3 regions of the Aminobacter sp. UC22_36 genome follow, and region 1 is predicted to be linked to each of the others. Evidence: riboswitches for the same ligand, from Rfam matches in the RefSeq annotation. Region 1 holds a riboswitch; each other region holds the start of a gene.

Region 1 (4,933 bases):
TTCCTCGTGCCCGGCGCCGAGCCGAAGGCCGCCTGGGAGGCCGTCTGGCGCGACGCCCAAAAACACCGTTCACCCAATGCCGGCTGGCCCGAGGCCGCCATGGCCGGTGCGCTCGGCCTCGCCCTTGCCGGGCCGCGTGCCTATGGCGGCGTTTTGGTCGAGGACGCCTTCATGGGATCAGGCGGCCGCCGTGACGCCAATGCCCACGACATCCGCGCAGCCCTGCGCCTCTACTGGACGGCTGACGCCATCCTTGTCGGCGCCATCGGCCTGGTCGGCTTTGCCATCTGGCTCTGACGCCGCCAGCCGCTCAGAACTCGATACCCTTCTGCGCCTTCACGCCTGACGCAAAATGATGCTTGGTGGCGCCCATCTCGGTCACCAGGTCGGCGGCCTCGACCAATGCTGCCTTGGCGTTGCGGCCGGTAACCACGACATGCAGCCCCTCGCGCCGGCCCTTGAGCGCAGCAACCACGGCTTCAAGGTCGAGATAGTCGTAGCGCAGCGCGATGTTGAGCTCGTCGAGCACGACAAGCGAAATGCTCGGATCGGCCAGAAGCTCCTGCGCCTTGGCCCATGCTGCTTCGGCAGCGGCGATGTCGCGCTTGATGTCCTGTGTCTCCCAGGTGAAGCCCTCGCCCATCGTGTGCCAGACAACGCGATCGCCGAAGGCGGCGAAGGCATCCTGTTCTCCCGAATGCCAGGCGCCCTTGATGAACTGCACGACGCCAACCCGCTGGCCATAACCCAGCATGCGCAGCGCCAGACCGAATGCGGCCGTCGACTTGCCCTTGCCGGGACCTGTGTTGACGATCAGCAGCCCCTTCTCGACGATGGTCTTGCCGGCGACCTCGGCATCCTGAACCGCCTTGCGCTTGGCCATCTTGGCGCGGTGGCGTTCGGCTTCCTGCTCGTCGATCGTCTTCATCTCATTTCACCTTCATCGGCAGGCCGGCGACCAGAAACAGCACCTCTTCGGCCACGGCCGCCACCTTCTGATTGAGCCTGCCGGCATCGTCACGAAAACGGCGGGCCAGTGCATTGTCGGGCACGATGCCGAGCCCGACCTCGTTGGAGACCACGAACCACGGCCCGCGCGGACGCGACAGCACCTCGACGAGCGCCGCACATTCGGCCTCGACGTCATGATCGGCCAGCATATGATTGGTAATCCAGAGCGTCAGGCAGTCGACCAAGACAGGCGCGCCATCAGGCAGGCTGGCAAGCGCGCCCACCAAATCCAGCGGCGCGTCGAGCGTCCGCCAGCCCTCGCCGCGGCGGCCGCGATGGATCGAAATGCGCTCGCGCATCTCGTCGTCATAAGCCTGCGCCGTGGCGACATACGACCACGGCGCAGGACATTGCGTGATGAGCCGCTCGGCATGCGCGCTCTTTCCAGAGCGCGCACCGCCGAGCAGGAAGGTCAGCTTCTCAGGCAAGGCGGCCGTTCAGCGACGGCGCCGGCTCGCTCATGAAGCGGCTACGCACATAGCCTGCCACAGCGCCCAGCACGACCCAGAACACCAGATTGGTGATGGTGACGGCGACGACGAAGCTGTGGTGCAGGTCGGCCGGGATCGGCGACTCGTGGCTTTCCGGTTGCGGCGCACCGACGATGTGCGGCACGACGATCAGCGCGACGCCGAGGATCGCCAGCGGCAACGACTGCTTGAAGGCGATCAGCGCCAGCCCGGCTGCGGTGGCGGCAACGGTCAGCGCCCACCAGATCTGGCGAGAGACAAGATCGGCGGCAGGCATCGCCGGCAGTTCCGGCGGCAGGCCAAGACCGGGAGCCAGGGTGAACACGGCAAAGCCGGCAAAGCCCCAGAACACGCCCTGGCGCCAGTTGGCGATGCCACCGGCAAACTCGGAAACGGCGACCAGGATCAGGCCGAAAGCGATGCCGCTGACGATGTTGGCGAGCGCCGAATAGGCAAAACGCTCAGCGCCATCGGCCGGAGCCCATGCTTCGGCTTCTTCTTCGGCTGGCGCCGCAGCCTGTGCCGCAGTGGTTTCGGCGCCGGCCGCAGGGGCGGTCGCCTCAGTGCCGGCAACTGGTGCGGCGGCATGCTCATGGCCGCCGCCGGCATTCTCATAGGTCTCCGCCTTGAAGATCAGCGGATCGGTTGCATAGGTCTGGAGTGCGGCAAGGACCACGCCGGCCAATAGCCCGCTGATCGCCGCGATGAACACGACGTTTCTGAAGATGGACATTGTTGGATCGCCTTGGTTAGTGGCAGGGGAAAGCCATCGAGTGGCGATAGTCGTGGGCAGCGTTGTGCACCACGTCCATATGCGAGAACCCGAGGAAGCCAACAACGAAAAGGCCGAGCAGCGCGGCAAGCGCCAGCTGCATGCTACGCGACTGCGAAGAGACGTCGGTGCCGAGAGCAGAAACAGTGTTCATCATAAGTCCTTTCGCCCTCCACCCGAGGGCACAGAGATAAGTGCCTGTCGCCGGCAGGTCTCCTGGCTTGCGGATCGGCACCCTTCCCCGCCTTCCCGAAGCAAGCTTCAGTGGCATTTGGGGAGAGCTAACCGCATACAGTTGCGGGGGCAGCCACGGCTTCGGACCTTCAAATGGCCCTTACCGCATTCCCTCTTGATTCCGTAACGGAACCGACGACGCCGCAACTATAGAAACAAATGGCTTGGGCGGCAAACCAAATTCCGACGCCAGACGGCGCGAATGCGGCTTTTGGCGATCAGCTACGCGCCGCGATTCGCTCGGCGACCAGATGCTGCAGCCGCCACATATGCCGGTCGTGGATCGCCCGCTGTTCGAGGTTCTTGACCACATTGTAGAGATAGTCTGCCGCCGATCCCCAGTGACCGCAGGTCGTCGCCAGCCGCTCCACGACCTCGTCCTCGCCAAGCGCGCCGGCATAGGCGCGGCCACCGCGATTGACGACGAAAGCAAGCGCGGTCAGGGGGCCATTGTCGGTGGCGAGATTCAGCCAGCGCGGTTTGTAGGTCGAGGGCTTCAGCGTCATTTCGCGGCGGAACAGCTTGTCGAGCTGCTCGCGGCGGTCGCCGTCCGTGAGCCTGAGCGCCACGCCCTTGCACTGGCCGCCGCGATCCATGCCCATCATCAGGCCGGGCTGCTCCCTGGTGGCGCGCCAGCGGTTCATGCTGATGCAAAACGAGCGGTGCCAGCCGCGCGCCAGCGCCACCTTTTCTTCAGTGTGCTCGATCTCGGGCTTCCAGATCAGCGAACCATAAGCGAACAGCCACAACGGCCCGCCCTCCGGATGTTCGGCAAGCGTTTCGTTGATCATCGCTTCATAGTCGGCATCGTCGAGATGCACTGCGTCGGGGTCGGGCCCCGAATCGGCGACCTCGCGATAGCAACGGCCCACCAGTTCTTCCGTCAGCGACATCATCCGTCCGGTCATTCCCGCCCCTTCAATTGCCTGTGCACGACCGGCCGTCCGGCTCTCTTCCGCCCCGCTTCAACCATGATAGTGCTGCATGGGCGCTGCAACACCCGAAAACGCAAAAGCGAATGACCATGACGATGCAACCGAGCCCTGAACAAGTTCAAGCCCCCTTCCGGCGCGTGTCGGTCATCGACATCGCCCGTGGCGTGGCCCTTGTCGCCATGGCGATCTACCACTTCGCCTGGGATCTCGAATTCTTCGGTTATGCCGACCCGGGCATGACCGCCTATGGCAACTGGAAGCTGTTCGCCCGCTGCATCGCCTCGAGCTTCCTGTTCCTCGTCGGCGTCAGCCTGGTGCTGGCACATGCCAAGGGCATCCGCTGGCCCGGATATTTCAGGCGGCTCGCCATGGTGGTGGCGGCGGCGCTGGCGATCACCGTCGCAACATGGTTCGCCACCCCCGACACCTTCATTTTCTTCGGCATCCTGCACCATATCGCCCTGGCGAGCGTTCTTGGCCTTGCCTTCCTGCGCCTGCCACCACTGTTGACGCTGGTCATCGCCGCTTTGGTCGTCATCGCTCCCAACTATCTGCGCTCGGAAGCCTTCAACCACCCGGCGCTGGTCTGGATCGGACTGTCCACCGCCAACCCGCGCTCCAACGATTTCGTCCCGCTGTTTCCCTTCTTCGGTGCGGTGCTGGCCGGCATCGGCATAGCCGGGCTAGCGCTCAAGGCAGGCCTGATCGAAAAAATGTCGCGGCTGCAGCCTGGCGCATGGTCGCGTCCGCTGTCCTTCTTCGGCCGCCACAGCCTTGCATTCTACCTCATTCATCAGCCGGTGATGATCTCGCTGGTCTGGCTCTTCGCCCCAGGTCTTCCCCGCCCCGGTAGAAACCCGCGAAGTCACCTTCCTGAAATCCTGCCAGCTTTCATGCGAGCAGAGCCGCGACACTGATTTCTGCTCGCGCTACTGTGTCTGCATGCTCGACGAATTGCAGAAAGATGATTCGTTCGACCGGCTCTATGCCGCCGACCAGAGTCCGGAGCTCAAGGCGCATGTCGGCCAGACCGCTGCCATGTGCACGACCAGCACCGACAATCAGACGATACCAGGAGGAGCGCAGTGACAGACCTCAACGCCGCCCCTAGCAAGGTGCCCTGGCCGCCGATCATTTACCTCGCAGCCATCGCTATGGCTGTGGTGCTGGGACTGCTTTATCCCTTGCCATGGATCACCGAGCCGCTGTCGGACCTGCTTTATGCCGCCGGCTGGCTGGCAGTGGCAGGCGTCATTGCGATGTATTATTCCGCCATGCAGACGCTGAAGCGTGCCAAGACCACCATCCGCCCCGACAGGCCGTCGGAGCATCTGGTCACCTCAGGTGCCTTTTCCTTCACCCGCAACCCGATCTACTTCGCCAACACGCTGCTGATGATCGCCATCGGGCTGATCACAGCCAATGTCTGGTTCATCATCCTTGCCGTGATCGCGGCCTTTGCCACGCAAAAGCTCGCCATCGTGCCAGAGGAAAAGCACCTGCAGGCTCGC
Region 2 (4,933 bases), 2.5 Mb from region 1:
GTCCGGCCGTACGCTGTCCGGCCAGACGCCGTCGGCCTTCTGGAATTCGATCCGCCATGCCGATCCGTTTACGGTCGGGCTCAACTGCGCGCTCGGTGCGGCCGCCATGCGCCCGCATCTGGCCGAACTGTCCGATGTCGCCGAGACCTTCATCTGCGCCTATCCCAATGCCGGCCTGCCCAACGCCTTCGGCCAGTATGACGAGAGCCCGGAATTCATGGCCGCGCAGGTCGAGGAGTTCGCGCGCGAGGGCTTCATCAACATCGTCGGCGGCTGCTGCGGCTCGACGCCGGAGCATATCCGCGCCATCGCCGAAGCAGTGGCCAAATATCCGCCGCGCCAGGTGCCGGAGCTCAAGCCGCAGATGCGCCTGTCGGGTCTCGAGCCGTTCACGCTTACCGACGAGATTCCCTTCGTCAATGTCGGCGAGCGCACCAACGTCACCGGTTCGGCCAAGTTCCGCAAACTGGTGACTGCCGGCGATTACGCCGCAGCGCTCGACGTCGCCCGCGACCAGGTCGTCAATGGCGCGCAGATCATCGACATCAACATGGATGAGGGCCTGATCGACTCGAAGAAGGCGATGGTCGAGTATCTCAACCTGATCGCCGCCGAACCCGACATCGCGCGTGTGCCCGTAATGATCGACAGCTCCAAATGGGAGGTCATCGAGGCCGGGCTGAAATGCGTCCAGGGCAAGCCGATCGTCAATTCGATCTCGATGAAGGAGGGCGAAGAGGCCTTCCTGCATCACGCCAGGCTTTGCCGCGCCTATGGCGCCGCCGTCGTCGTCATGGCCTTCGACGAGCAGGGCCAGGCCGACACCAGGGCGCGCAAGGTCGAGATATGCACCCGCGCCTACAAGCTTCTGACCGAGCAGGCCGGCTTCGCGCCGGAAGACATCATCTTCGACCCCAACATCTTCGCGGTCGCCACCGGCATCGAGGAGCACGACAATTACGGCGTCGACTTCATCGAGGCGACCCGCGAGATCACTGCGACCCTGCCGCATGTCCACATCTCGGGCGGCGTGTCCAACCTGTCGTTTTCCTTCCGCGGCAATCGAGCCGGTGCGCGAAGCCATGCACGCCGTGTTCCTCTACCACTGCATCCAGGTCGGCATGGACATGGGCATCGTCAATGCCGGCCAGCTTGCCGTCTATGAATCGATTGATCCGGAGCTGCGCGAGGCCTGCGAGGACGTCGTGCTCAACCGCGCGCCCAAGGCCGGCGGCACCGCCACCGAGCGGCTGCTGGAACTGGCGGAACGCTACAAGGGCACGGCCGGCAAGGAGGCCAAGGAGCGTGATCTCGCCTGGCGCGACTGGCCGGTCGAGAGCCGCATCAGCCACGCGCTGGTCAATGGCATCACCGAGTTCATCGATGCCGACACCGACGAGGCGCGGCTGAGGGCGGAGCGTCCGCTGCATGTCATCGAAGGTCCGCTGATGGCCGGCATGAATGTCGTCGGCGACCTGTTCGGCGCCGGCAAGATGTTCCTGCCGCAGGTCGTCAAGTCGGCACGCGTCATGAAGCAGGCGGTGGCCGGCTTGCTGCCACATATGGAGGCGGAGAAGCTCGCCAACGCCGCCAACGGCATCGACAATGGCGAACGCCAGACCGCCGGCAAGATCCTGATGGCGACGGTCAAAGGCGACGTCCACGACATCGGCAAGAACATCGTCGGCGTCGTGCTCGCCTGCAACAATTACGAGATCATCGACCTCGGCGTCATGGTGCCGGCAACCAAGATCCTGCAGGTCGCCAGGGACGAAAAGGTCGACATCATCGGCCTTTCCGGCCTGATCACGCCGTCACTCGACGAGATGGCGCATGTCGCTGCTGAAATGGAGCGCGAAGGTTTCGACATTCCGCTTTTGATCGGTGGTGCCACCACCAGCCGCGTCCACACGGCGGTGAAGATCCATCCGCGCTATCACAGCGGCCAGACCGTCTACGTGACCGACGCCAGCCGTGCGGTCGGCGTGGTGTCCAACCTGTTGTCGTCGGAGGCCAAGGCCGGCTATGTCGAGACCATTCAGGCTGAATACCAGAAGGTCGCCGACGCCCATCACCGCTCGGAGGCCGACAAGCAACGGCTGCCGCTGGCCAAGGCGCGTGCCAATGCGCACAAGGTCGACTGGGCGTCCTACACGCCGCCCAAGCCATCCTTCCTCGGTACCAGGGTGTTCGAAGGCTGGGATCTGGCCGAGCTTGCCCGCTACATCGACTGGACGCCGTTCTTCCAGACCTGGGAGCTCAAGGGCCGTTACCCCAAGATCCTCGACGACGAGAAGCAGGGTCCTGCGGCGCGCCAGCTGTTCGAGGACGCGCAGGCAATGCTGAAGAAGATCATCGACGAGAAGTGGTTCGCGCCCAAGGCGGTCATCGGCTTCTGGCCGGCCAATGCCGTCGGCGACGACGTCAGGCTGTTCACCGACGAGGCGCGTAAAAAGGAACTTGGCACCTTCTTCACCCTGCGCCAGCAGCTGACCAAGCGCGACGGCAAGGCCAATGTCGCGCTGGCCGATTTCATCGCGCCTCTGGGGAGCGGCAAGCCGGACTATCTCGGCGGCTTTGTCGTCACATCAGGCATCGAGGAAGTGGCGATCGCCGAGCGTTTCGAACGTGCCAATGACGACTACTCCTCGATCATGGTCAAGGCGCTGGCCGACCGTTTCGCCGAGGCCTTCGCCGAGCGCATGCATGAAAAGGTGCGCAAGGAGTTCTGGGGTTATGCGCCGGATGAAAACCTGGCGCCTGACGATCTGATCGGCGAGCCATATCGCGGTATCCGGCCGGCGCCGGGCTATCCGGCCCAGCCCGACCATACCGAAAAGGTGACGCTGTTCCGCCTGCTCGACGCGGAGAAGAACGCCAGTGTCAGCCTGACCGAGAGCATGGCGATGTGGCCGGGCTCCTCGGTCTCAGGTATCTATCTGGCGCATCCCGAGAGCTACTATTTCGGTGTCGCCAAGGTCGAGCGCGACCAGGTCGAAGACTATGCCCGGCGCAAGGACATGACCATCGCCGAAGTCGAACGCTGGCTCGGGCCGATCCTTAACTACATACCGGCCTCATTCGCCGAGGCGGCCGAATAGCGTTCGCGGGCTCTGTCGCCTTTGCGCTGAGCCCGTGTCGTTTTCGTGCTCGTGTCCGGCCAGCTTTCCGTGGTCTGATCAGAACATGTTCAAGGTGCTGCTTCGCGTGAGACGAAGCGGAGAATTGGGAAGCCGGTGAGATGCCGGCGCTGCCCCCGCAACGGTGGCGGAGTTTGTTGTTTCGACGGGAGACCACTGGGCCTGAAGGCCTGGGAAGGTGTCGAAACAGTCCGAAAGGACAGCTCCGGAGCCCGGAAACCAGCCTTGAACCTGAAACAACTCGACTGATCGCGGTGGGCGGTCAAGAGGCGGATCGTTGCTGCGCGGACCTTGTGTCCGCCAGGCAGTCGTTCTTCCCGACATCACCACCAGTTCAGTCCTTGGCATGAGGACAGGACATGGACACGAAGAACGAAATGCTGAGGCTGCTGCGCGGACGCCGTGACGGGTTCAGCCTCGAGCAGCCCTTCTACACCGATCCGGATTTCTTCCGGGTCGACATGGAGCTGATCTGGTATCGCGACTGGCTGTTTGTCGGCCATGACTGCGAACTGGCCAAACCGGGCAGCTTCTTCACCGTCCAGATCGGCGACTATCCCGTCGTGCTCGTCCGTGACCAGAAGGGCGAGCTTCGTGCCTTCCACAATTCCTGCCGCCACCGCGGCAGCCGTGTCTGCGCGACGGAAAAGGGCACGGCGGCCAAGCTTGTCTGTCCTTACCACCAGTGGACCTATGAGCTCGACGGCCGGCTGCTGTTCGCGCGCCAGATGGCGGAAGGCTTCGACAAGAGCCAGTTCGGCCTGAAGCCGGTCGCCTGCGAATCCGTTGGCGGCTACATCTTCATCTGCCTCGCCGACGAGCCGGCCGACTTCGCGCCGATGCGGGCTTTGGTCGAGCCCTACCTTCTGCCGCACCGGCTGCGCGAGGCGAAGGTTGCCTTTGAAAGCACCATCGTCGAGAAGGGCAACTGGAAGCTGGTCTGGGAAAACAACCGCGAGTGCTATCATTGCGCCGCAAACCATCCCGAGCTGTGCAAGACCTTCCCCGAGGCGCCGACGGTCACCGGCGTCAACGGTGCCGAGAGCGATCCCGAAATGCTGGCGCACTGGGCAAAGTGCGAAGCGGCAGGGCTGCCGAGCAAGTTCCGCATCGATGCCGGCGGCCAGTACCGGGCGACGCGCGCGCCGTTGTTGCGCGATGCGGTGAGCTACACCCTGTCCGGCAAGCGCGCTGTGCAACGAAATCTCTCAGATAGCGTGTCGGCCGACAGGATTGGCACGCTTCTGCTCTATCACTATCCGACGACCTGGAACCATGTGCTCGGCGACCACGCCGTCACCTTCCGCGTGCTGCCGATCAGCGCCACCGAAACGGCAGTCACCACCAAGTGGCTGGTTCACAAGGATGCCGTCGAGGGCGTCGACTACGATCTTGCCGAACTGACCCATGTCTGGACCGAGACCAACGACCAGGACCGCCGCATCGTCGAGGAAAACGCCTTCGGCATCAAATCGCCGGCCTACGAGCCCGGGCCCTATTCGGTCGAGCACGAGGGCGGGGTCATGCAGTTCATCGAATGGTACGCCAATTTCATCGAGCCGCGGCTGGCCGATGACGGCAAGCCGGCATTGCGCAACGTTGCCTGAGCAGGAGGAGGCATGAACGCGATGTCCGATCTCGGCCTTTACCGCAACCTAGACGAGATGGTGCCCTGGAACGACAGGCTTCAGGTTCTGGAGGTCATCGGCGTCACCGACGAGGCGCCCGACGTCAAGACCTTCACCTTCCGCTCCGACAACCAGACCTGGTTCCGCTACAAGCCCGGCCAGTTC
Region 3 (4,933 bases), 1.0 Mb from region 1:
GCCGGCAAATCTCGGCCGGGTGGTCATGCTTGCGCCGCCCAACCATGGCTCCGAGGTCGTCGACACGCTCGGTGATCTCAGGCTGTTCGAGATGATCAATGGCCCAGCCGGCATGCAACTCGGCACCGGCCCCGACAGCGTTCCGAACCGCTTGGGCGCAGCCGACTTCGAACTCGGCATCATCGCCGGCGACCGCACGTTCAACCCGATCCTGTCGACCATGTTCAACGGTCCCAATGACGGCAAGGTTTCGGTGGAAAGCACGAAACTTGCAGGCATGGCCGACCACATCGTATTGCCGACGACGCACACCTTCATGATGAACAATCCGCTGGTCATCGCCCAGACGATCAACTTCCTGCGCACTGGGCGGTTCGATCATCAGCTGACGCTCGGCGACCTTGTCCGGCGCGGCCTCGGCAATTGAGCCGTCGAGCGGCGCCCGGCAAACCGGGCGAATTCCGGGCCGGGCGCATTCCAGGCCTGCCGGTTGTCGACGACAACTGGCGCCACCATGGACCTGTGACAGATCGGCCTGGCCGTCCGTTGCCACAGCCACGCATTTCCAAGAGTTCAACTGGCCCAAGAGTTCAACTGGTCCAAGAATTCAACTGGCTTCCGCGCGGAGTTGAACTCCAGCTTTCCGCCTTGAACATCGGATCTTCAAAAAATGCTGCCAAGGCAGCAAATGCCGCTCCTGTATAGTCCCGCATGGCAACTTGACTTTACCTTGGCTGCCGCTAGGTTGCCGCCGTCATGGTCTTCCGTCTTCTCGGCGGAAGCTAAGAGGGAATCCGGTGTGAAACCGGAGCTGACCCGCAACTGTAAGCGGTGAGCCGATCGTCCATATGTCACTGGCAGTCATTGCCGGGAAGACGGGCGACAAAGGCTGCGATCCGTGAGCCAGGAGACCTGCCTGACAGAGTGAGATTCCGTGGTCGGGGTGTGCCACAGGAGTGACGGTTCCAGCTCGGAAGTCCGCATGCGGCTTTCGTTTGGCCCGCATTTCCGCAGCCCCGCCATGGCAGGCAGAGGTTGGCGCGGCGATGTCGGGAAGTTCCCCGGGAATTCGAGAGTTTCAGCAGGCGCGTCTCACGTCGCCGGCTGTCATTGCCATGCTGCGCCTCGTCTCCCCGGTGTTGGCCGGGCACGGACGCGCTGACGTTCTCGAACGTTGCGCCCCCATTTCAAGCAAGGAGAGATCATGAAAATCAGTCATTGGGCCCTGTGGCTCGGCCTCGCCGTGGCGTCGGCCATCGGCCTGGCGCCGGCTGCCGCGGAAACCTTCACCGACGATGCCGGCCGCAAGGTCGAGCTGGAATTGCCGATCAAACGCGCCGTCATCTTCAACCGCTACGCGGTCGAGTTCGCCCGCGCCATCGGCGCCATCGACAAGGTCGTCGGCGTCGACGCGAGCACGATGCGCGACCCGGCCTACTGGCCGCAGTTCAAGGAAACCGACATCGTCGGCCAGGGCCAGACCCAGCCCAATTACGAGGCGATCGTGGCGCTCAAGCCCGACGTGGTGATCATTCCGCGTAATGGCGTCTACGAGGAAGCGGCGCGACAGCTCGAGGCGTTCGGCATTCCGGTGCTGGTCGTCACCGCCTGGGACACGCTGCAGCATGTCGAGAACGTGACGCTGTTCGGCAAGCTGTTCGGGCAGAAGGCAAAGGCCGACGCACTCAACGCCTATTACACCAGCTACATGGATCTGCTGGCCGAGCGCCTGAAGGGCGTCGAGCGCAGACGCGTCTATCTCGAGGAGGTCCGCGACCTGGTGACGGTGACGCCCGGCTCGGGCTGGCACGACATGATCGAGGCCGGTGGCGGCATCAACGTCTTCGGCGACATCGACGTCAAGAAGGAGCCATCCTCGCGCGGCAACGAAAACAGCTTCACCGTCGATCCTGAGGAGATCATCGCGCGCAAGCCCGATCTGGTGATCAAGCTGCAGCCGGGGTCTTACAAGACGATCCCGCAAGCGAAGTTCGTCGAAAGCTGGAAGGCCATCGTCGCCCGCGAGGAGATTTCGGGCACACCGGCTGGACAGGCAGGCAATGTGCGGCTGATCAACTACTATTTGGCCGGCGGCTCGTCCAAGGTGACGGGCGCGCTGCAGGTCGCCAAATGGCTCTATCCCGAAAAATTCGCCGACGTCGATCCTGAAGCGGCGATGAAGGAATGGATCGAGATCTATCAGGGGCTGCCGTTCCAGGGCGGCATGACCTACCAGGGCACCGCGTCCAACTGACGACCTGCACGCCGCCGCCCGAGCGGTCGCGGCGTGCGCTTCCCAACCCGGAGCCCACTGACCATGGACATCGCAACCACCACCAGCCTGGATCGCGGCTATTCCCACGGCATTTCCAGTCGCTACCGGCAGGCTGGCCACCGCAGGCTGGCGGTCATCCTGTGTTCGTTTCTTGCGCTTCTGGTGGTGGCGGGATCCGTCGCCATCGTCGGCATCGCCGAAACCGGGCTTTCGACCCTGCTTGCGATCGTTCTGCAGAAGATCACCTTCGGCCATTTCGTCGCCGAGGTCGACCCGCAGCAGGCGCGGGTTCTTGTCCATCTTCGCCTGCCGCGTGTCGTCATGGCGATGGTGGCCGGCGGTTCGCTGGCATTCGCCGGCGTGCTGATGCAGGCGATCACCCGCAACCCGCTGGTCAGCCCCTATACGATCGGCGTGTCCTCGGCGGCCGCCTTCGGCGCTTCCATCGCCATCATGTTCGGTGTCGGCTTCAGCGCCGCCGGGCTCTATTTCGTGCCGCTGACGGCCTTCCTGTTTGCACTGGGCTGCGCCGTGCTGGTGTTTTCGATGGCCTGGCTGCGCGGCATGGGCGCCCAGACCATGGTGCTGACCGGCATCGCGCTGATGTATCTGTTCTCCGCCATGACCGCGGCGGTGCAGTTCGTCGCCACCCAGGAGCAACTGGCCCGGGTCGTGCACTGGACCTTCGGCAGCCTCAACGGCATCGGCTGGGATGCTGTCGCTGTGGCCGGACTGGCCTTGCTGGTCGCCTTGCCGCTCGCCCAGTCGAAGGCATGGCAGTTCAACGCGCTGACCAGCGCCGGCGACGATGTCTCGCGCTCGCTTGGCATCAACGTCGCCTTGCTGCGCGGTCTCGCCGTCGTCCTGTCGGTGGTGGTGTCGGCGGTGGTCATCAGCTTCACCGGGGTGATCGGCTTCGTCGGGCTGATCGGGCCGCATGTCGCCCGCCTGATGATCGGCAGCGACCATCGCTACCTCATCCCCTTCTCGGCAATCTGCGGCGCCATGCTGCTGCTTCTGGCCGACGCTGTCGGGCGCATGGCGTTCAGCCCGACGGTCATCCCGGTGGGCATCGTCGTCGCCTTTGTCGGCGTGCCGCTGTTCCTTCATTTGATCCTGTCGCGACGCTCGGAGTATTTTTCATGAGCGCCTATCTTGCCATCGACAAGGTCAGCTTCGGTTATGGCAGCCGGACGGTGTTGCGCGAGGTCTCGGTCGGACTGGCAAAGGGCGACATCCTCGGCCTCATCGGGCCCAACGGTGCCGGCAAGTCGACACTGGCGCGGGCCGTCCTTGGCCTCGCCACTGTGTCTTCGGGCCGCATCGTGCTGGATGGCGTGGACATCCGCGGCATGTCGCCGAAGGCGCGTGCGCAACGGATCGCCTATGTGCCGCAATCCTCGCCCCTCAGCTTCCCGGCCACCGTCTTCGAGACCTGCCTGCTCGGCCGGACGCCGCATATGGGCGCCAGGCCCGGTGCGAACGACCTGAGGGTGGTCGAAGACCTGCTGAGGCGGCTCAGGCTGGAGAGCTTCGCCTTTCGTCCGATGTCCGAGCTGAGCGGCGGCGAGCGCCAGCGGGTGATGCTGGCCCGGGCGCTGGCACAGCAAACCGACATTCTCGTGCTCGACGAGCCGACGAGCGCGCTCGACATCGGCAACCAGCTCTTCACCTTGCGTGTCGTGGCGGAGATCGCGCGCGAAAGAGGGGTGACGGCGCTGGTGGCGATACACGACCTTTCGCTTGCCGCGCGGTTTTCCGACAGCCTGCTTTTGCTCGACAAGGGTGTGGTGGTCGGCCATGGCGACTGGCAGAGCACGCTCACCGAAAAGATCGTGCGCGACGTCTATGGCGTCGATGTCGAGATCGGCCTGCTGAGGGGCGTGCCGGTGTTTGCCCCGCACGAGCCGGCGTGATGCGGCTGGATGTTGCGGGCTTTGCCCGAGGCGGCCGAACCGAAAGCCATGAGCGGGTGCTTCACCTGTGCGAACAGGTCGAGCGCATTGGCTTCGACGGCATCTGGTTCAACGAGTTCCATTTCCAGTACCCGCCGCAAGCCTATCCGTCGACAATGATGCTGGCCTCGGCCATCCTTGCCCGGACACAGCGCCTGCGCGTCGGAACCTCCATCGTGGTGACGCCGCTCTATCACCCGTTGCTGCTGGCCGAGGACGTGGCCCAGCTTCACTGGCAAAGCGGCGGCCGCTTCGACCTCGGCATCGGCCGTGGCACGCATCCGGCGACGCTCATGGCTCTGGGCATTGCGGCAGAAAGCACGCGAGATCGTTTCGAGCAGTCCTATGGGATCATGCGTGATGCCTGGGCGACGGGTGCCAGGATCGAGGAAGGTTCGTGCTGGCCGGCGTCGGACGTTTCGGTCGGGCCGCTTTTGGCCGGCGAGACGGTGCCTGTTTATGTCGCGGGAACGTCAAGGGATACGCTTGGCTTTGCTGCCAGCGAGGGATTGCCGCTGCTGCTCAGCCTCGATCCGCCGGAAGGCGCGCAACTGGCCACCTATCATACGATCCTTGCCGAAGAGGGCCACGCCTGCCGTTTGCAGGCCTCGTCGCTGTCGCGCTACGTCTGCATTGCCGCAACGACAGCGCAGGCGATGGCCAAGCTCGACGCGTTCATCCCGCGCCTCTACGAGCGCCGCAT

The links. A riboswitch is a leader RNA that binds a small molecule or an ion and turns the genes downstream of it on or off. The one in region 1 is predicted to bind cobalamin.
Region 2: it holds a riboswitch for cobalamin, as region 1 does, so the genes downstream of both, ACHMW7_RS27475 (aromatic ring-hydroxylating dioxygenase subunit alpha) here and ACHMW7_RS14990 (CbtB-domain containing protein) in region 1, are expected to answer to the same signal.
Region 3: it holds a riboswitch for cobalamin, as region 1 does, so the genes downstream of both, ACHMW7_RS10060 (ABC transporter substrate-binding protein) here and ACHMW7_RS14990 (CbtB-domain containing protein) in region 1, are expected to answer to the same signal.

The regions. Positions count from the first base shown of each region.
Region 1 covers NZ_CP171996.1:2,409,371-2,414,303, reverse strand. Annotated here, with positions in the region: gene cbiB (adenosylcobinamide-phosphate synthase CbiB) at 1-297, shown strand, start outside; gene cobO (cob(I)yrinic acid a,c-diamide adenosyltransferase) at 311-928, opposite strand; gene cobU (bifunctional adenosylcobinamide kinase/adenosylcobinamide-phosphate guanylyltransferase) at 930-1,439, opposite strand; gene ACHMW7_RS14995 (CbtA family protein) at 1,432-2,214, opposite strand; gene ACHMW7_RS14990 (CbtB-domain containing protein) at 2,231-2,407, opposite strand; cobalamin riboswitch at 2,442-2,639, opposite strand; gene ACHMW7_RS14985 (gamma-glutamylcyclotransferase) at 2,706-3,395, opposite strand; partial or broken gene ACHMW7_RS14980 (DUF1624 domain-containing protein) at 3,512-4,511, shown strand; gene ACHMW7_RS14975 (methyltransferase family protein) at 4,508-4,933, shown strand, end outside.
Region 2 covers NZ_CP171996.1:4,895,913-4,900,845, reverse strand. Annotated here, with positions in the region: partial or broken gene metH (methionine synthase) at 1-3,101, shown strand, start outside; cobalamin riboswitch at 3,177-3,383, shown strand; gene ACHMW7_RS27475 (aromatic ring-hydroxylating dioxygenase subunit alpha) at 3,500-4,747, shown strand; gene ACHMW7_RS27470 (2Fe-2S iron-sulfur cluster-binding protein) at 4,769-4,933, shown strand, end outside.
Region 3 covers NZ_CP171996.1:1,399,395-1,404,327, forward strand. Annotated here, with positions in the region: gene ACHMW7_RS10055 (esterase/lipase family protein) at 1-427, shown strand, start outside; cobalamin riboswitch at 741-935, shown strand; gene ACHMW7_RS10060 (ABC transporter substrate-binding protein) at 1,205-2,254, shown strand; gene ACHMW7_RS10065 (FecCD family ABC transporter permease) at 2,318-3,421, shown strand; gene ACHMW7_RS10070 (ABC transporter ATP-binding protein) at 3,418-4,191, shown strand; gene ACHMW7_RS10075 (LLM class flavin-dependent oxidoreductase) at 4,191-4,933, shown strand, end outside.